Regions from separate parts of the Sporacetigenium sp. TC11 genome, predicted to be linked through region 1. Evidence: riboswitches for the same ligand, from Rfam matches in the RefSeq annotation. Region 1 holds a riboswitch; each other region holds the start of a gene.
What was found. Region 1 has a riboswitch for glycine ahead of ACUSRV_RS08625 (GrdX family protein). Riboswitches for the same ligand answer to the same signal wherever they lie in the genome.
Positions count from the first base shown of each region.

Region 1 (7,326 bases):
TCAGCACCTGGTCCAGTCATATCTACTATACCTTCTTGGAAACCAACTATTTTACCAGTAGTTACAACAGCCATTCCTTTTAATGCATGAGTTCTACCTTCTCCTACTGTATCAACCTTAGAAAGTATTCCTGGGAATATTCCCCCCTTACCTTCTACTTTTACTCTTGGTTCTACAACGTCTTTAACAGGAGTTATTCTTATACTTTCTCCTGGATGAGCTAATTCTATATCTATTGACTTTATACGCTCATCTCCACCAATCTCCCTTATCATTTCTTCTTTATTGATATATAAAACGCCACTTTCAATTTTAGTCACATCAGCGAATTGTACATCATTTATGAAGATCTTACCTAATTCAAGACGCATGTGGTGCACCCCCTAATATTTATTTAAAAGTTAAGAATCAAATAATCCTCAACTCTTACAACTTAAATGACTATATGTGTTTCTTTATCATTTCTTCTACTCTAGATTTACTAGCATCTTCTTTAGTTACTTCATCTATTTTTTGGCCTTCTTTATATATAGCTATTGTAGGTAATCCCAAAACCTTTTGTTGTATAGCTAATCTTCTAGCTTTAGTTGTATCTAATTTACAGAATTTAAGTTTATCACCATATTCGCCTTCTAATTGTTCTATATCTGGCATTAAAGCCTTACATGGTTCACAACCTTCACTCCAAAAGTCAACTAAAACTACTCCATCAGCTTTTAATACTTCACCTTCAAAAATTTCTTTATCAAGTATTACCATATTAAAATACCCCCTTTAATATTAATGTTCAAATTTAGAATCTATATATCTTTCTGCTGCTATAACGGCTATTGCACCGTCAGCAGTAGCAGTAACTACCTGTCTTAAAGATTTTTCTCTACAATCCCCCGCTGCAAATACTCCTGGTATATTTGTTCTCATTTCTGAATCAGTTATTATATATCCTTGTTTATTTACAGTTAATTTATCCTTAAATAAATCAGTTTGTGGTAAGTATCCTACAAATACGAATAACCCCATTGTTCCATCATTTTCATCAGCTTGATACTCAAAGATTTCGCCTGTCTTAGTATTTTCAAATACTATAGACTCAAGTATTCCATCTCCCTTTATTTCTTTAACACCTGTATCAAACCAAATATCTATTTTAGGATTTTTTCTAGCTTTTTCTTCTATAGACTTAGCGCATCTTAATTCATCTCTTCTATGTACTATTGTTACCTTTCTGGCAAACTTAGTTAAAAACATACCTTCTTCAACTGCAGTGTCTCCACCACCTATAGCAAACACTTCAAAGTCCGTGAAGAAGTCTCCATCACAAGTAGCACAATATGATACTCCCTTACCTGTTAACTCTTTTTCGCCTGGAGCTCCTAATTTTCTTGGACTAGCACCAGTAGCTATTAGTATAGCCTTAGCTTTGTATTCCCCTTTTTCACCTTTTAAAACTTTTATGTCTGATTCTAGGTCTGTGTCTAGTATAGTGTCTTTTACCATATCTGCACCAAATTCTCTACATTGTTCAACCATTCTAGCTATTAAACTTGGCCCTGTAGCATTTGGTATAGATCCAGGGTAGTTTGCAACTTCTTCAGTTGTAACTATTTGACCACCATTTTTGTCTTTCTCTATTATTAGCGTCTTCATTTTAGCTCTTGCTCCATAAAGACCTGCTGATAAACCAGCGGGACCTGCACCTATGATTATTAAATCATATACATTTTCCATATCCATAATACCCCTCCTTTTTATATTACATACTCTATTCTTTCTATTGTATTTTTGAATATATCAAGGTCAACTACCTGGAAGTCTTCTATTATATTTAAAGGCCATTTTGGTGTATCAAAATTTCCTCTAAATTTTGTAGCTGTATTTAAGGCTTCTTCTATCAACATTACAGAATTCATATCTAATTTTTTGTCATATTTTAATATTATAGTTCTATATGGAGTTTCATTTGGTTTAACACTTCCATAAAGCGGATGAGATAGTAATCTATATCCAGAGTGTATATAATCTCTACATTTTTTAAGTATACCAATATAATCTTCATCTAAAAATTCAATGTTTTTATTTAAATTACTATCTCTAACAAGAGGATTGTTTGTTAATATCAGCAATTATAACACTTCACTTTCTCTTAAGTTGTTTTTTGTAATAAAAAACAGGGAAAACAAATACCCCAATTTGTTTTCCCTGTTGATTCCAGGGTTCTGTCCAGATATAGTCTTTTTGCCTGAAAATTTCACTTAATTTCTTGGGAGGAATTAAGTTTGTCCCTTCGGCGGCCTATTGGCTCTCTTCTATATCCTTCTTTCAGACTCTTTATACTTTTCTAAATTTTCTATACCATTATTATACATTCTAGGAAAACGTTATTCAATCCTTTTTTGTTAATTTTTTATTAATTTTTACAATCTAAAGGCTACATTTCATTTTATTATAATTAGTTAACATTTATGACTTAATTTAATTATTTTTCATGTACTAAATATACTTTCTACTTCTATATAAGATATCCTTCTAAAATATTATGACATGTTTTTACATAAAAACACCCTTATAATTATAGGTTATAAGGGTTGATTGTTATAAATTTAGTTTTTTTGTTACTTCATGTAGAATATTCCCATTACTCCAGGGCCTGCGTGAGTTCCTATAGATGTTCCTACATCTAATATAACTATATCTTTCGGATTTATCTCTTTTTGTATCATTTCTTTTAATTTTATCAATTCGTCTTTATTATCTCCATGACCAATGCCTATTGTTTTATCACTGAGGTTTGTTCCACCTCTTTCTTTAACTAACTCAACCATTTTGGATATGACATTCTTTTTTCCCCTAACCTGGGCTATATTTGTAACTAATCCATCTCTTACTTCTAGTATAGGTTTTATGTTAAGCATAGTTCCTATTGCAGCCTTAGTAGAAGATATTCTTCCACCTTTTTGTAGATATTCAAGTGTATCTACGGAAAATATTACATCCATTTTATCTTTCATTATTTGTAGTTGGTTTAATATATCTTCTATATTTTTACCTTCCTTAGCCATTTTAGCAGCTTGAACAACTTGCATACCAGCTCCATAAGAAAAGTTCATAGTATCAAAAGTATATATATCTCCATCTATATCGTTTTTAGCCATAATCCCAGACTGATAAGTTCCAGATGCTGCAGATGATCCTCCAACATATAAGATTGTTTTTCCATCTTTTATGTGTTTATCAAATACCTCTTTAAACTGTATATATGTAGCTTGAGAAGTTTTAGGTACAACTTTTTCAGTTCTAAGTTTTGTATAAAATTCATTTATAGATATATCTATCCCATCTCTGTATTCTTTTCCGTCGATTATAATTGTTAGAGGAACGATATCTATATCATATTCTTCTATTAAAGTTTTCGGTATGTCTGATAGACTATCACATACAACTTTTATATTACTCATTATACAATCTCCCTCTATATATTAAATATATATTCACCACTTAATAATTTTATCCTGTTATCTCATACTAGGATAATCTAGTTGCCTTAATGCTTCATATACTACTATAGCTACTGAGTTAGATAAATTTAGTGATCTTGCTCTCTCTATGTTTAACATAGGTATTCTTATACAGGTATCTAAATTTGCATTTATTAAATCTTCAGGAAGTCCCTTTGTTTCTTTTCCAAATACTAAGAAACAATTATCCTCATACTCCACATCTGAATGAGCTTGTTTTACCTTAGTAGTTCCATAGAAAAACTTGCTATTTGGATTTTTTTGTCTTAATTCATCAAAACTATCATAGTATTGTATGTCTACTAAGTCTAAGTAATCTAAACCAGATCTTTTTAAATATTTATCATCCATAGAAAATCCCAATGGTCTAACTAAATGCAGTTTTGATTTAGTAGCTGCACAAGTTCTTATTATATTCCCCGTATTTTGAGGTATTTCAGGTTCTACAAGCACTATATTTAAAGCCATATTATTCCTCCTTATTTTATGTATCTAAATACAAAAGGTCTTTTTATATCAATTGCTTTTTTAGGACAAAGTTCATGACAACAATAACATCTTATGCACGAATTTAAATTTATATCGGGTCCTTTATCATTCATATCTATAGTTTTGGCAGGACAAACTCTTGCACATTCTCCACATTTAACACAATCCTTATATCTTATGGCAGGTTTTGGAGTAAAAAATAGTGTCACATATTGTTCAAGTATTTTAGGAATTTTACCTTTAAAAAAGTTTATATTTCTATTTTTAGGAATTTTATAATCTTTTATTATTTTATCTTCGAGTTTCTCACCAACTATAATTATATCAGAGAAATCTTCTTTTAAAAGTTTTCTTTCTAAACTTCTTTGTACGGTAGGAACAGTTCTTGGATCCAAATTTATTATTTTACATCCAACTACATCTAAAGCATATGGATTAGACGAACCTATAAGCAACCCTACTTTTCTAGGTATTCCAGCTGACGGCCCTTCGCCTTCCATACCTATTATTCCATCCATTATTGTTAATGTAGGTTTTACATATTCGCATATATCTACCAATGCATCAGTAAAATCCTTTAGATCTGGCATTTTAAAGTGATATTCAGCCTTTGCCATTCCAGGTATTACTCCAAATAAGTTTTTGACTCCGCCAGTGTAGGTAGCCATGACATGTGTTTTAAGTTTACAAAGAGATATAACATGATCTACATCTTCTACAGGTTTTATTACAGTTAGGTATTTTAGTATTTTACCTTCTTTATTTTCAACCTTTGCTTCAGATATATCGTAATTTAACTTAATATTTAATTCGTTTGCTATTTCCTCAATTCCACAAGCTTTATATATTCCATTTAGAATCCTTTCTGTATAAGGCCCTCCAGGACTATCTCCTACTATAACTTCACAATCCAACTTTAAAAGTTCTTCTGCTAACGCTTTTAAAACTAATGGATGTGTAGTCGTAGCTTCTTCAGGTCTTTTTTTCATTAAAAGATTCAATTTTATTAAAACTTTACTTCCTCTTTTTATGTATTTTTCAAGGCCTCCTATATCTTCAATCATTTTATTAAATGAAGTTTTAATATCTTCATATATATAATCACTACATTCTCTTATGGAAACTGTCTTCATTTTATCCCCCTATATATTTAATAATTTATTCAAAGCCCTTGCTACTCCGCTTTCTGTATTTTTATCAGTAATATAGTTTGCCTTTTCTTTTACTAAATTCTCTGCATTTCCCATAGCTACACCCATACCAGCATATTCTATCATACCCAAATCATTATAGTTATCACCAAAAGTTATTATTTCTTCTCTCTTTATTCCTAAAAATTCTGCAAGTCTTTTAACTGCATGTCCTTTGTTTACACCTTTATTCATTATTTCTATATTAGTGTGCCAAGAGCTGCATATTTCTATATTATCAATATGTTTTAGTTCCTCTTTTATTTCTTGCAATAAAGCCATATTTTCATCTTCTATAATTATAACCTTTAATATATCTTTGTCTTTTATAACTTCTTTTATATTGTTATCTATAATTATATTTATTTTCATATCTTCTGACGCAGATTGATTAAACTTATAATATCTTAAAGAAGAGTGAGTTAATTCCTTACAAAACAATGAATCAGCAGTATAAAACTGATAAAACAAATCATACTTATCCAATATATCTATTATTTTTGTGCAAGTATTATATTCTATCTTATCTTCATATATAACATGTCCTGTATGTTCTTCTTTTATAATTGCTCCATTACAAGCTATTATTGGAGTATCTATTCCGAGAAGTTTTGCATAATTTCTAGCTGATGTATATATTCTTCCAGTAGCTATAGCTACTTTTATACCTTTATCTATGGCCTTTTTTAAAGCTTCTTTATTTTCTTCACTTATTTCGTGATGATCGCTAAGTAAAGTTCCATCCATATCTGTAACTATTAATTTATAATCCATATAATACCACCTCATGTTTTCTATACATTTAAATTTCTATTTTAATATAAAATCAAATAAAAAACAATTAATCTCCTATCCTCAAATTTAGAAATAGGAGATTAATTTCTTTAATTTTATTTACCTTTTAGTATTATTTTATCTTTAGGTGGATAATAACTTTCTCCAATAAGCTCTTTTTTAGTTATTTTTCCATTTTCATTATAAATTCTATAAGTGTTTATTCTATATCCTAATCTTCCCTTTTCTTTTATTACTTCTTCTCCTTTAGGAATATTTTCATCAGTTTCAAATACTACTTTGTTAGGTATAGTTTTGGTAATATCCGTAATTATTCTAATATCCATTTTATCATTTAAATTTCCATATATAGTGGATATAACTTTATTTTTTTCTACTATATTTTCTACATACACTGGATGAGTATAATTATTTTTAAACTTTAAATCTATCCTGCCATATACTAAAGTAGCATCTCTTCCTTTTTCAATATAAGCACTAGGTATTGAATGATTTCTAACTTGTGTTATTTGTAATCCTGAATATAATACAGAATTATATAGTGTAGATGATACTTGACAAACTCCACCTGCTATACCATCCTCTAATTCTCCATTTATTATAATGGGAGCTTCCTTAAATCCTTGTTTTTTGCCTCTTTTTCCTGTCAAATTATTAAATGAAAATTCTTCTCCAGGATTTAAAAGTATTCCATTTACCTTGTATGTTCCTAATTTTATATTATAAGATCTACCTTCTACTTTATTATTAAATTTAGTTTCAAATCTGCCTAAAACTGTATTTATTTGAGATAGATAATTGCTAGTTATATTCGGCTTTATTGTATCTACAGGAATTATTATATCTTCATAACTTCTAGAATTTAAGTTATTGACTATTACTTTTTCTAAATCATTTGATTTTATCTCTGTTCCATCAATATGTGGGGTTATATTTATAGCTCCATTTCTAGTTTTTAGTTTTGCATTTACTGAATCTTTATTTATATTTTGTTTTAAATTATCTATATAATTCTTTAATTTATCTTCATCATATTTACTAGTTAAATTTATTACTTCCTTTGACTTTCTATTTAAATCCCAAATCTTCTTTATATTAGCTACATAACTATTATCTCTACCTATGTTATATGCTTTTTCTATATTTTTTTGTATTTCATAGTTATAATTTATATCTTTTGAGTTAAATGTAAATGCCTTATTTTCATATATCAAATTTATTTGTCTATTTTCATTATAATTATCTAATTTTTGTAAAGCCTCATCTTTAGTTAGTCCGCCAACATTTATATTTTCTATATATACATTTTTATATATTTTATCAGTACTGTTATAGCC
Region 1 covers NZ_JBYVNY010000004.1:171,736-179,061, forward strand. The annotation lists gene ACUSRV_RS08610 (glycine/sarcosine/betaine reductase component B subunit) at 1-371, opposite strand, end outside; gene trxA (thioredoxin TrxA) at 442-759, opposite strand; gene trxB (thioredoxin-disulfide reductase) at 781-1,728, opposite strand; gene ACUSRV_RS08625 (GrdX family protein) at 1,749-2,123, opposite strand; glycine riboswitch at 2,218-2,319, opposite strand; gene ACUSRV_RS08630 (DegV family protein) at 2,613-3,455, opposite strand; gene trmL (tRNA (uridine(34)/cytosine(34)/5-carboxymethylaminomethyluridine(34)-2'-O)-methyltransferase TrmL) at 3,513-3,983, opposite strand; gene ACUSRV_RS08640 (DUF362 domain-containing protein) at 3,995-5,137, opposite strand; gene ACUSRV_RS08645 (Cof-type HAD-IIB family hydrolase) at 5,147-5,968, opposite strand; gene ACUSRV_RS08650 (VanW family protein) at 6,085-7,326, opposite strand, start outside.

Region 2 (7,326 bases), on a different contig from region 1:
ATCTTTTTTTGCTCTAAATCAGTATTAGGTATATAAGGAAACATATTATGCCTCCTTAACGCAGAACTCTTCATATTGTTCAGCTGACAATAAATCCTCCAGCTGAGATTTATCATATATTTCAAGAACAATCATCCAATTTTCAAAAGCATCTTCATTTAATAACTCTGGATTGTCAACTATGACTTCGTTTACTTCAACTACCTTGCCATCAAGTGGAATAAATAAATCAGACGCTGCCTTAACTGACTCTACAGCACCAAATATGTCTTCAGCACTTAACTCTGTGTCTACTTCAGGTAATTCAACATAAACAATACTTCCTAAGGCATGTTGAGCAAAATCAGTAATTCCAATATAAGCTTTATCCCCATCTACCTTTACCCATTCATGATCCTTACTATAAAGTAACCCCTTTAAAACTTTCATAATAAATACCCCCATAGTTTATTTTTTATAGTTTTTGTTATAAAACTTTTTATTAATAACTTCTGCTTTTACAGGTTTATTTCTAATTAAAATATTTATTTCTGTTCCAAAACCAGTATATTTAGAATCTATAATAGCTAAGCCTATATTCTTTTTAAGAGTTGGTGAAAAATAACCAGTTGTTACAAATCCAATATTATCACCATTAACTTCGACTGCATAACCATGTCTTGGAATGCCTCTTCCCTTTAATTCAAAACCAACAAGCTTTCTTTTTAAACCCTCTGCCTTTTGTTTTAGAAGAGCTTCTCTACCTACAAAACTATCTTTATCTAGTTTTACAAAATACCCCAATCCTGCTTCTAACGGTGTTATATCCTTAGAAATTTCATTTCCGTATAAAGGTAGAGCTGCTTCAAATCTCAATGTATCCCTACAGCCTAATCCAGCTGGCTTAATACCACAAGATTTCCCTGCTTGTAATATACTATCCCAGATTTTTTCAATGTGCTGATTTTCAGTATAAATTTCAAAACCATCTTCTCCTGTATAACCTGTTCTTGAAACAAGACATTTAATCCCGTTTATTAATACACCTCTTTTACAGTAAAAAAATTCTATTTCATCTAAATTCAAATCTGTTAAATTTTGAAGTATTTCCTGAGCTTTTGGCCCCTGTATTGCAACTTCAGAAACTTCACTAGATATATTTAAAATCTCAACTTCATAACATCCTTTATTTTCTATCATCCAATCAAAATCTTTTTCTATATTGCCAGCGTTAATAACTAAATAGTAATGTTCTTCGTCGAATTTATAAACTAAAAGGTCGTCGACTATTCCCCCGTCTTCATAACACATAAATGTATATATAACCTGATTATCCAAAAGTATGCTTACATCATTTGTAACTAAGTTTTGAACATATCTAAATGCATCTTTGCCCTTTACCTCTACCTCTCCCATATGTGATACATCAAATAATCCAGCATTGTTTCTTACAGCTTCATGCTCTTCAATAATACCCTCATACTGTACTGGCATTAGCCATCCAGCAAATTCTATAACCTTTCCCCCATGTCTCTTATGAGCATCATATAGTTTAGTTTTTTTTCCATTATCCATATATACACCCCCTTTATAAAATAAAAAGAGATATGAAAGCATAAATAATATATGCCTTCATATCTCTGTATATTTACCTGAAAGCTTTAGTAAAACTTAAAAAGTCTACTTTTCTTCTTCGGCGCCCTAATGGGACTTTCCAGAGTATCATCAATTAACGGTCCTTTTGCCTGAAAGATTCTAAATTAATCGGCATTAATTTATTGCTTCTTCGGCTATCCAAATGGATATCTCCCGTTAATGTCACCTGATAATATTAAGTTCCTAAAATTTTCCTTTTACAATTCAATTATACTATAATTTTCATACTATTATACTCTAATTAATATCTTAACAAGTGTAATCCTAATTATTATATATGCTGAAATCTTATAAGTGTTCACAATATACTGTTGAATTCTAATAATATATCTGATAGTATTTTCTTAGAATTAATAAAATAAATAATCAAGGGGGATAAACATGCTATTCATTGATAATAATCTCACAAACCCTAATTTTAATTTAGCAGCTGAGGAATACATACTAAAAAACTTTAGTGAAGATGTTTTTATGCTTTGGAGAAATGAACCTTCAATTATAGTAGGTAAAAATCAAAACACATTATCAGAAATAAATTATGATTATGTTAAGGAAAAGTCTATACCAGTAGTTCGAAGGCTAACAGGTGGAGGGGCTGTATTTCACGACTTAGGAAATTTAAACTTTACCTTCATATCAACAGATGATGCTAAAAGTTTTAATAATTTCAGAAAGTTTACTCAACCTATAATAGATATACTAAAAGAATTATCTGTAGACGCAGAGTTTTCTGGACGAAATGATTTAACAATAGATGGAAGAAAGTTCTCTGGAAATGCTCAATGCAATTATAAAAATAAAGTTATGCATCATGGTACTTTATTATTTACTTCAGTAATAACAGATATTTCTTCTGCTCTAAAAGTAAAACCTTCTAAATTTGAAGGTAAAGGTGTAAAATCAGTAGCAAGTAGGGTGACAAATATTAGCGAACATCTAAAAAATCCTTTAACTATATTAGAATTTAAAGATATGATTATGAAACACATTTCTCAAACAAACACTGATTATAAGATTTATAAATTCTCAGAAGAAGATTTGAACAATATAAAAAAATTATATGACGAGAAGTACAACACTTGGGAATGGAATTTTGGAAGCTCACCTAAATATACTTTGGTTAACGAGTTAAAGTATGTAGGCGGAAATGTAGAATTTTATTTAAATGTTGAAAAGGGAGTAATAACTGATTTAAAAATATGTGGAGATTTTTTTGGAAAATCTGATCTTTCTGACATTGAAAATTTACTAATAGGAATAAGACATAATGAAAAAGAAATAAATGAGGTATTGTCAAAGGTAGATGTTAGTGACTATATGGCTGGTGCCAAAATAGAAGACCTTATTAATGGATTAATATAAAATTCGCTTCACTCATGTCGCCAACGACCTTGAAAAACAGGGACCTTGCTCAAATTTATAAGTTGAAAATTTAAAAAGAGCCTTCTCTTATATATTCAGAGGGCTCTTTTAAGTATTATCTAATCTTTTAATGTCGCTAATGTCGATTTCCATTTTTATACCTCTTCACATTCTTTACATATACATACTAAACTTGAATTTTCCTTGTCATAAGTTACTGAAAATTCATTTTCCTTAACTTCATTACCACATACAGAACATTTTGAACCTCTAGTTTCTGATTTTGCTATACTGTTTACAAATGGTGCCATAGTAACCACTCCTTTTAAATTTTTTTATTTTATTGCTTTTTGGTTTAAGTTATTATATGATTTTATGGCATAATGTTATACATTTATTTGAAAATTTTTTACGACATTTATTTTTTATTTAAAACAAAAAACTCTAGCAATATTTTGCTAGAGTTTTATATTATCCTCTATATTTTTATATTTTAGTTAATACTCGTATAGTTTATAATATAATGTATATGCTTTTCTTTAACTTCTGTTGGACCGTAGATATAATGAGTATGACCTCCATCAGGAGTAGGAATATCTGGTCCAGTTGTTACTTTATAACAATGAGTATGTCCATCATTATAAGTTGTTACGCCCTCTATATAGTGAACATGGGGTATTCCGCTTGGTGCTGATGAAGTCATTCCTTGATAATAATGAATATGACCATCATCCAATGTTGTCATACCTTCATAATAGTGATTGTGATATCTCATATAGAGTCACCCCCTTCTTGGATAAGCTAGTATAAGATATGAAAATTAATTAATATATGTTACAATAAAAAAACCCTGCTAACTTTATTAACAAGGTTTTTAAAAATTTTATTTTAATTTTCTATACAATATCCTATTACCTGGATTTTCATCATCAATTTCAACGTTTTTATATTCTCCATTTTGCACTTCATTTTTGAATCTACGACCATCTATAGTATGTTCACTCATTGGAAGATCCTCACTTACAATGTCCCTATACTCAAATGGATGACCTGCTGGAACTTTATCTAATTTACTTTTATCTATATGGCTCTTATCTTTCATTTATAATTCCTCCTTTTGTATTATTCATAAATTATTATCACCATATAAATAATTATTATTTGCTAGTATGTTAATGTAATTTAATACTAATTACATCCACTATAACCACATTCTGGGCATAATGTACAACCACCTGTAGCAGTTATACCTTCAAATCCACATTCTGGGCATTTAAATGGTATCTTTTCGTTATAGTCTACTGTTATAGTTATTTCTTTATTTTTATCTAATGTTTCTACAGTTACTTCTTTTTTAGATTTTTCATTTATAAGAACACCACTTCTTTGACAACCATCTCTATATATAGTAACTCCTTTTAATCCACTTTCCCATGCATTCATATAGATATCATATACACCTTGAACAGGGAATTCATAAGGAATATTTATTGTAGATGATATAGATGCATCTATATATTTTTGCCATGCTTTTTGCATTCTTATTCTATCTTTATAATCTAGGTTCATTGATGTCACAAATATATTAGGCAATTTATCTTCATCACTTATTCCATGTAAATCCATATACTCTTTAACCACAGGAGTATATACCTTATAATAAACATCCTCATCATGTAGACTTTCAGTTTTTCTTACATAAGATAAGTTATAAATTGGTTCTATTCCTCCACTTATACCTAGCATAGTAGATATAGACCCTGTTGGTGGTATTGTAAGTAGTTGTGAATTTCTAATTCCATATCTTTTAACTAAAGCTTTTACCTTTGGCTCTATATTTTGAATAAAAAATGGAGAGTTAAATATAGCTTCTTCATTATATTTTTCAAAAGGTCCAAAATCCTTTGCAAGCAATGCAGATTGCTTAAGTGCACAATTTAACATAGTGTTTGCTATATCTTCGCAAAGCTTTATAGATTCATCACATCCATATCTTATGTTTAGTTTTATAAGCATGTCCGCTATTCCCATGACCCCAAGGCCTATTTGTCTATATTTTGCTACACTTATCCTTTGTTCTTCTAATGGATGTAGAGATAATCCTTCATCCAAAACTTCATTCAATCCTATTACACATTCTTTTACGCAAGATTTAAATTTATTAAAATCGAAACTTGCATTTTGTGTAAATGGTTGTATTATAAATTGTGATAAATTTATAGACCCTAATAAACAGCTCCCTCCAGATGGCAGAGGCTCTTCAGCACATGGGTTTACGCCTGCATAATAAAACTCCTTATCTTCACTCATTAAATGCCAATTCTCTATTTTGTCCCAAAATAATATACCAGGTTCTGCAAAATTCCAATTATTTTTAGTAAGCTTAATAAATAAGTTATACGCATCAATTTTTTTAATTATTTTTTCTCCTGTCGATTGTACTATAAATGTACAATTGTATTCTTCTTTATTCTTAACACATTTCATAAATTCATCAGTTACTTTTACAGATATATTTGCCTTTGTTACTTTATTTAAATCTGTTTTTATATCTATAAATTCCCCTATATCCGGATGACTTACATCCATACTCAACATTAGAGCACCTCTACGCCCTTTTTGCCCTATAAGTCCTGTAACCATGCTATATAAATCCATAAAGGATACTGACCCAGTAGTAGTTCTGGCTGCATTGTTTACCTTAGCACCTTTAGGTCTTAGCTTTGATATATCAAATCCAACTCCACCACCATAACTATATGTCCTAGCCAATTTTTTAGCAGTATCAAATATACTCTCTATATTGTCCTCTGGTTGACTTAATACGTAACAATTAGAATATGTTATCTTTATATCGTCTTTATAAAGGCCTCTATTTGCAATTATTCTACCTGCAAATAAAAACTTTTTTTGTCTTATTAATTTTTCTATACGGGTATTTACTCCTGAAACACGATTTATCCATTCATCAAAACTTTCGTTATTATATCTATACTTATTACTCCATATAGATTTCTGAAGATCATTCATATCCCAGGGCTTATTTCTTACAGCCGATCTTTTTTCTCTATACAATATATAGTCTTTGGCAACATCTTTTCTATTAGATTCCATAAGTGCAACTTCTACTAAATCTTGTATTTCCTCTACACTGTATGTCCTATTATTATTTACTACTATGTCTTTTACGTATTCAGAAATATATGTAGCAAGTTCTTCATTAGGTCCTTTTTCGCTAGATAAAGTAGATTTATATACAGCATCATATATTTTTATGTGATTAAATTTTTCTAAACTCCCGTCTCTTTTAGTAATATATTTCATACACATCCTCCTTAACAAAAGCCTATACTTATTTGTATACCCAATTATCTTCGTTTTTAAATATATAATTTAAAAATAAAAAAGAGCCTCAAATTGAGACTCTTTTGTTATATAGTTTATTATGCAGATTGTTTTTTCTTACCGAAGAATGATCCTAATATACCACCTACTATTGCTGGAACTATCCAGTTAAATCCAAGTGATGCTAGTGGTAAACTATTTATAAATGGAACGTTTAATCCAAATCCTTGTGCTACAGTTAATACACTTACAACTAAAGTTACGTATACTGATCCTTTGTAAACAGCTTCATTATTAATTACATTTGAGAATATATTCATTATTACAAGAACTATCATTACAGGATAAAGTACTACAAGTATTGGAGCTGAAACTTTTATTATTGCATTAACTCCAAAGTTAGCTACTACAGCACTAAATACGCATATTCCTATAACTAAATGTTCATATTTAAGTTTTCCATTTGTTGCAGTTGCAAAGTAATCTGAAACTGCAGCTGTTAATCCTATAGAAGTTGTTAAACATGCTAATGCTACTATAACACCAAGTATTATCTTACCTGGTCCACCTAATATATGTTCTGTTATTGCAACAACTAAAGTTGCTTGTGATACATCAGCACCATACATAGTAGATACTGTTGCACCTAAATATGTTAATCCTCCGTATACAAGAATTAGTCCTATTGCTGCTACTCCTGATGACATTAAAGTTAATTTTATCTTTTCTTTTTCTTCTGTATATCCTTTATTAACAAGCGATGTTATTATAACAGCTGCAAAAGCTGCTGCTCCTAGTGCATCAAGCGTTTGATATCCTTGTGATATACCATTTGAGAATACATTAGCTATCATTGGCTCTGGGCTTATATCGCCTATTGGTGTCATTACACCTTTTATTATAAGTACTGCTAATGCTATTAAAAGTGCTGGCGTTAAAATTTGTCCAACTATATCAATAACTTTTGATGGTTTTATAGTTAAT
Region 2 covers NZ_JBYVNY010000001.1:291,029-298,354, forward strand. The annotation lists gene gcvPA (aminomethyl-transferring glycine dehydrogenase subunit GcvPA) at 1-44, opposite strand, end outside; gene gcvH (glycine cleavage system protein GcvH) at 46-429, opposite strand; gene gcvT (glycine cleavage system aminomethyltransferase GcvT) at 448-1,554, opposite strand; glycine riboswitch at 1,618-1,699, opposite strand; glycine riboswitch at 1,703-1,801, opposite strand; gene lplA (lipoate--protein ligase) at 2,017-2,997, shown strand; gene ACUSRV_RS01410 (hypothetical protein) at 3,153-3,308, opposite strand; gene ACUSRV_RS01415 (YmaF family protein) at 3,491-3,772, opposite strand; gene ACUSRV_RS01420 (hypothetical protein) at 3,881-4,099, opposite strand; gene ACUSRV_RS01425 (adenosylcobalamin-dependent ribonucleoside-diphosphate reductase) at 4,186-6,321, opposite strand; gene brnQ (branched-chain amino acid transport system II carrier protein) at 6,441-7,326, opposite strand, start outside.
Region 2: it holds a riboswitch for glycine, as region 1 does, so the genes downstream of both, gcvT (glycine cleavage system aminomethyltransferase GcvT) here and ACUSRV_RS08625 (GrdX family protein) in region 1, are expected to answer to the same signal.

Region 3 (7,326 bases), on a different contig from region 1:
GGAACTGAAATATTTGATCAAATAATCACAGTAGAGCAATCTCCTATTACTAAGATGAAGCGTTCAAATGTAGCAACATATTCTGATGTTTATTCTGAAATAAGAAAAATCTTTGGTAATTTAAAGGATGCAAAAGAAAAAGGATTAAATATTAAGCACTTTTCATTTAATACGAAGGGCGGACGTTGTGAGAATTGCGAAGGCCTTGGATACATCACGAGCAATATGCTGTTTTTTGAGAATTTAGAAGTTCCTTGCCCAGTTTGTGGTGGAAACCAATTTAATGATGATGTTTTATCTGTAAAATATAACGGAAATTCTATTAAAGATGTTTTAGAAATGTCTATTGAAGATGCGATTATTGCATTTGATAATTATCCAAAAATTCTTAAGGTCCTAAATTTACTTAAAGATGTAGGATTAGGTTATCTTGAACTAGGGCAAACATTGACTACTTTATCAGGTGGCGAAGGGCAACGATTAAAACTTGCAAAAGAATTAATTAGTAACGAAGGCAAGAACAATCTATATTTAATTGATGAACCGACAACAGGACTGCATCCAATTGATGTAGAAAATTTTATTGTGCTTTTAAATAGAATTGTAGATTATGGAAGTACAGTAATAGTAGTAGAACATAATGAACAAATTATAAAAGCTTCTGACTGGATAATAGATCTTGGGCCAGAAGGTGGAATAGATGGAGGTAGGGTGATTGCCGTTGGTACTCCAGGTGAGATAATCTCCAATAAAAATTCTGTAACAGGGAAATTTTTGTGCGTATAAAGCAATAGGCTAACTCTTCTAGTTAGCCTATTATTTTATATTTTTTTGATAATACTAAGTTTAGTGTTATTTAAACTAAATTGATTTTTTAAAAGTTATGTATTTTTATGTAAAAATTTGTACTATTCAGTCACATGCATAATGTGATAAAATTATATTTATCTTAGACATCTTAATGAAAATATATTTTAAATTGAAAAAGTATGTTTCTTAATCATTATAAATTGTTGTATAATTAAGTATTAAGCGTATTGAACTAATTAAATTCAATATAAGGAGGACGATCGATGAGTAGACATGTACCGGAAATTAAAGGGATGCTTAGAAGTCATATAATTGAGATGCCATCTGTAATAAGACAAGCTACTGGCATAAAAATATTTGGAAAGAGGCTAAAGTCTTTTATTTTTACAACTGATGTAGTTGTTATTAAAAATCATAATGCAGATGCTATAATTGCTGTATATCCTTTTACACCTCAGCCACTTATAACTGAAGCTTTAGTATCTACTGCAGATGTTCCAGTTTTTTGTGGTGTTGGCGGCGGGACTACAATGGGAAAAAGAGTGGTAAACTTAGCTTTAGATGCTGAGTTTAAGGGTGCAATGGGAGTTGTTGTCAATAGCCCTACACCAAATGAAGTTATAAGGAACATGAGAGAAACCATCGATATACCTATTATAGTTACTGTTGTTTCAGAGTATGAGGATATTGAAGCTAGAATTAATGCAGGAGCAACAATATTAAATGTTTCAGGTGCGAAAAGAACTGCTCACATAGTTAGACAAATAAGAGAGAAGTTCCCAAATTTTCCAATTATGGCGACAGGAGGACCTACTGAAAAGACTATTGTTGAAACAATAGAAGCTGGGGCTAATGCCATAACATACACGCCACCATCTATAGCTGATATGTTTAGTGAGAGAATGGACGTATATAGAGTTAAATATGAGAATGAATCAAATGATTAAATTTTTAATAAAAAGGGACTAGTGTTATTTTAATAATCTAGTCCCTTAAAATTCTACAAATGCCAATCTCAAAGAGCATAAGGAATGTAATTATAATTTATCTCTTAAAACAGTTATAAAACCATCTAATATGTCATGACTAACAAGAAAACCTTTAGATTTATAAAACTCCAAAGCATTAGCATTACCATTTGAAACAAATACGAAATAATCATCAATATCATCAAATTCCTTTAACCATTTCATAGACATATCGAAAAGCACTGATCCAATTCCTTTTGATCTATACTCTTCTTTAATATAAAATTGTGATAAACATCCTACATTAGATCTTTTTACAGAAGAAAGATCAAAGAAAGTTGCAAAGTCGCTACAATATGTTTCTTTTGGAGATACGTTAGAATATACATAACCAACTGGTTTATTATTATCTCTTACAACTACAATGTAATTGTGTAGTGCAGTTTTCACAGAAGGAACCATTCTAGAATCAAAATTCATTGGATTAAATAATTCTGGTGTAACTGTTGCCACTGATTTTTGGAACACCATTAGTTCATTGCATAAATCTTTACAGTATTCAATTTTATCATTAGGTATAACTTCATATGTTATATTCATTTATTTCACTCCTTGTATTTAAATAAGCCTTAGGATTTCCTAAATAAAATTAATTGATCAATTATGATATAATTATAATACATGATAAAAAAACTACAAGTATGCAGTATTTAATGACTAAGTAAGAAAAAACTGACTAAAGGAGTTATTAAATGAATAGTAAAAGTAATGAAAATGAAAATACTAAAAATTGTCCATTAACATATGCCCTAGAATTAATTGGGGGTAAATGGAGACTTCCTATTATATGGGCTTTGAATCAAAATGATACTTTGCGTTATAACGAACTTAAAAGAAAAGTTGATGGAATAACAAATATGATGTTATCCCAATGTTTAAAAGAAATGGAAATCTATGGCCTTGTTAATCGAAAGCAGTATATGGAGATACCACCAAGGGTAGAATACTCATTGTCAGAAGATGGTAAAGACTTAATACCTGCACTTGAATCATTAGCAAGATGGGGTAAAACTATGAGAAATAAGCAAATAGACACTTTTGATAAAGAAAAGTTAGAATTAGAATCAACTCTCTAAGTTTAAAGGTATATAAATAAAATACAAAGTGGTGAGATTTGAGTCTCACCACTTTTATAAAATAACTAAAAATCACAATTTTAATTTACATCTTTTACATATGAGATTCTTTATGAGTATCTTTAGTTTTATCTTTATCTTCGTCTTTCCAAGCGATTAATGCAATATCTTCACCTAATCTACTTTTTAACTGTTGTTCTAATTCTTGTACTGCTTTTAACTCATCAGATTTTAAATTTGTCATTTTAAACATAGTATCACTCCTTATTTATTATTTTAAAGTCAATATTATTTTGTCTATATCCATATATAAAAAGTCTAGTTATTTTTTAACTATTAAGTTTATATTTAGTTATATTTGCAATACTTATTTTGTATTTTATTGATGAGAATTAAAATACAAATGATTTTATTTATTAGATTTTAAATGATCCATATAAATCTTAGTTTCATAAACAACCACAGGCATAAGGTAAAGTAGAGCAATTAAGTTAGGAATAGCCATAAGACCATTTACAATATCGGCAATTATCCAAACTACTTCTAACTTTAAAAATGATCCAAGAAGTACCATAAAAACAAAGACAACTCTATAACCATTTATGCCTTTAGTACCAAATAAAAACTCAAAACATCTTTCACCATAATAACTCCACCCTAGTATGGTAGTAAAAGCAAATAAGGTTAAACTAATTGTTAAAAATAAAGGTCCGATACCAGGAAGTACACTTTCAAAAGCACTTTGAGTCATAATAGCACCATTTAAATCTCCTTGCCAAACACCGGACAATATAAGTGAAAAACCAGTAAGAGAACAAATAATTAAAGTATCTATAAAAGTACCAGTCATAGAAATAAGACCTTGTTCAGCAGGCCACTCAGTTTTAGCAGCAGCTGCAGCAATAGGTGCACTACCAAGTCCTGATTCATTAGAAAATACACCACGAGCAATACCATTTCTAATAGCCATAGAAACACTAGCTCCCATAAATCCACCAAATGCAGAAACCGGAGTAAAAGCACTTTTGATTATCAACATAAAAGCAGATGGTATTTTATCAAATGAACTTGCTAGAATTAATAAACATATTAATATATAAAGAACTGACATAAAAGGAACTAACGCAGTTGAAACATTAGATATATTTTTAAGTCCTCCAAATATAATTAAAGCAACAATTAAAGCCAAGGCAATTCCAGTCATTCTAGGGTCAATTCCAAAACTTCCGTTAATGGCATCAGTTATAGAATTAACTTGAGTAAAAGTACCAATACCTAAAAGTGCAACTAACACACCACTTATAGCAAAGAAAATTGCAAGAGGTTTGTATTTATTACCCATACCGTTTACTATGTAATACATTGGTCCACCAGATATTTGCCCGTTTTCATCTTTAGTTCTATACTTTATAGCAAGAACACCTTCAGCATATTTAGTAGCCATACCAAAGAATGCAGCAACCCACATCCAAAATAATGCGCCAGGACCTCCCACTTTTATAGCAGTAGCAACACCAACTATATTTCCTGTACCAACAGTAGCAGCAAGAGCTGTACATAAAGCACCAAAGCTAGAAATATCACCACTACCATTGTTTTCAGCTTTAAAAATCAACCTTAGAGCAGTAGGGAGTTTAGTAATTTGCAAAAATCCAAGCTTAAAAGAAAATAAGATACCAGTACCTACTAATAGTAAAAGTAAAGGTGGACCCCATATGAAAGTGTCCATTTGGTTTAAAACATCAATTAAATTCATAAAAATACACTCCTTAAAATTATTTGCTTTAATAAATCAACAGAGAAAAATGAATTAATTGACAGGAGAATTAAAAAGAGCTAAATCTAATATAGATTCAGCTCTGGATAAATGACAACTATAAAAAGGTACTCAAAAAAGTACTAAGTATATAGTATGTGATCCCTGTCCTTTTGCCTGAGAGATTGAGCTAAATTGCCTTGCCCCTTCGGCGCCCATAATGGGTCTCTCCAGAGTTCCCTAAGCTTTACAGTCCTACTTTTATAAAAGTACCTGAGAGTGTTATTCCTTCGGTGTGTCAAATTTGACAACTCTTCTATAAAGCTTCAATCGGGTATTGATTTGTTATTAGCATTATTTTAGATTATATTAAAGCATACTATGATAAATGTCAACTAAATATTTTGATTTTTATACAAATAATATATCGACAGAATTCTACTAATCATTGACATTATTTTATTTAAAGTATAAAATTTAGATATGTACTAGGGGAGCCGTTATGGCTGAGATGAATTTTATTCAGACCCTTTGAACCTGCACTGGATAATGCCAGCGAAGGGAAGTTGTAGTATAATACATAAGTTAAATCTAGTTTATATAGATTTATAATTATTGAATTATCAACTCCTTTCGATGGTATGTTAAATACTGTTTGAAAGGAGTTTTTTTATGCAATTTTCACAAAGATTATTATCAAAAGCTAAACCAATTTGGGAAGCTTACCTAGAGCATCCTTTCCTTAAAGAACTCAGTCAAGGCACTTTGGAAGAAGAAAAGTTTTGTTTTTACGTTAAACAAGACTATGTTTATTTAATAGATTACATAAAAATTTTCGCATTAGGAATGGTTAAAGCAGATAATTTAGAAGATATGAAAGCTTTTTCTAGATGTGCAAATGCTATAGTAAATATTGAAATGGATTCACATATTGAATTTGCAAAGAAGTTTGGAGTAACTAAAGAAGAACTTGAAGGTACAAAACCAAATGCAAATAACTTATCATACACTAAGTTTATGCTTCAAATATCTAATCAAGGATCATTAGCAGAATTAGTGGCAGTACTACTTCCTTGTATGTGGAGTTATGCGTTTATTGGTAATACTTTAGCTAAAGATAAAAAGGCATTAGAGCACCCTCTTTATAAAGAGTGGATACTTACTTATGCAGATGAAGAATACAATAAGGAAAATGATTGGTGTATAAAATTAATGGACAGACTTGCTGAAGGTCTTCCAGAGAGAGAACTTCAAAAATTAGAAAATCTCTTTGTCCTTTCTTCAAAATATGAGTACATGTTTTGGGATGGGTGTTATAAAAAAGAAAGTTGGGTTATTTAGATGAAAGCACTAGAAATTAATAATTTATCATTTAGGTATAAAGATTCAGGAAAACTTATAATCGATGATTTATCCTTTAGCATAGACAAAAATGAATTTATTACAATAATTGCACCTAGTGGAACAGGGAAAAGTACTCTTTTTAGGTTGATTTTAGGGCTACTAAAACCACAAACAGGCACTGTCAAAATAGCAAAGGAATATAATAAAAATGTTATAGGATATATGCCCCAAAATGATTCATTAATGCCTTGGAGAAATATCCTCGACAATACAGCTGTTGGACTTGAATTAAATGGTCATAGTAAAAAAGAATCTAGAAAAATAGCAGCTACATACTTTGAAGACTTTGGACTTAAAGGTACTGAAAAATCATACCCTCATGAATTATCAGGGGGTATGAGGCAAAGAGCTTCTTTTTTAAGGGCTATAGTAAATAATCCTTCAATACTTTTATTAGATGAGCCATTTTCTTCTTTAGATGCATTGACTAGGAGAAAGATGCAAACATGGTTATTAGATCTTTGCCAAAAACAAAAAAATACAGTATTTATGATAACTCACGATATTGATGAGGCATTGCTTTTATCTGATAGAATACTAATTTGCACACAAATACCATATAAAAATTTAAAGTCTATAGACGTTAATTTTAGAAGACCTAGAAACTATGAAACAACACTTTCTAGTGAATTTATAGAGCTAAAAAGGGATATTTTAAATATTCTCGATGAGATAGATGGTAAAGGGGGGAGGATATAATGAAGAAATTTAAGGATTATATATTCCCCATAACATTTTTAATATTTATTTTCTTAGCTTGGGAGTTTTTAATACCATATTTTAATATACCAAAGTATATTTTGCCTAGGTTTTCTAAAGTCACTGATGCTTTGTTCACCCAAAGAGAATTATTGTACAATCATTCATTAATAACTTTAGGTGAAGCAATATTAGGCCTTAGTATATCAGTAATTATAGGTATATCTTGTGCACTTTCTATATATCTTTGGAAAAATGTAGGAAAAACATTATACCCAATTATAATATTTTCTCAAACAATTCCAACGATAGCATTGTCACCTATTATGATTATGTGGTTTGGATATACGATATGGTCAAAGGTGGCAGTTGTAGTGTTGTTTTGTTTCTTTCCTATAGTTATAAGTACTCTAGATGGATTAAATAGTGTAGATAAAGATTTAGAAGATGTTTTAAAAGCATTAGGAGGAAGTAAACTTCAGATATTTTTAAAATTACATATGAATTCTGTACTGCCTAATTTCTTAAGTAGTTTAAAAATAGCTGCTACATA
Region 3 covers NZ_JBYVNY010000008.1:46,299-53,624, reverse strand. The annotation lists gene ACUSRV_RS12015 (ATP-binding cassette domain-containing protein) at 1-786, shown strand, start outside; gene ACUSRV_RS12010 (hydrolase) at 1,074-1,757, shown strand; gene ACUSRV_RS12005 (GNAT family N-acetyltransferase) at 1,848-2,378, opposite strand; gene ACUSRV_RS12000 (winged helix-turn-helix transcriptional regulator) at 2,531-2,914, shown strand; gene ACUSRV_RS11995 (hypothetical protein) at 3,009-3,167, opposite strand; gene ACUSRV_RS11990 (alanine/glycine:cation symporter family protein) at 3,324-4,670, opposite strand; glycine riboswitch at 4,826-4,914, opposite strand; TPP riboswitch at 5,151-5,251, shown strand; gene tenA (thiaminase II) at 5,343-6,011, shown strand; gene ACUSRV_RS11980 (ABC transporter ATP-binding protein) at 6,012-6,773, shown strand; gene ACUSRV_RS11975 (ABC transporter permease) at 6,773-7,326, shown strand, end outside.
Region 3: it holds a riboswitch for glycine, as region 1 does, so the genes downstream of both, ACUSRV_RS11990 (alanine/glycine:cation symporter family protein) here and ACUSRV_RS08625 (GrdX family protein) in region 1, are expected to answer to the same signal.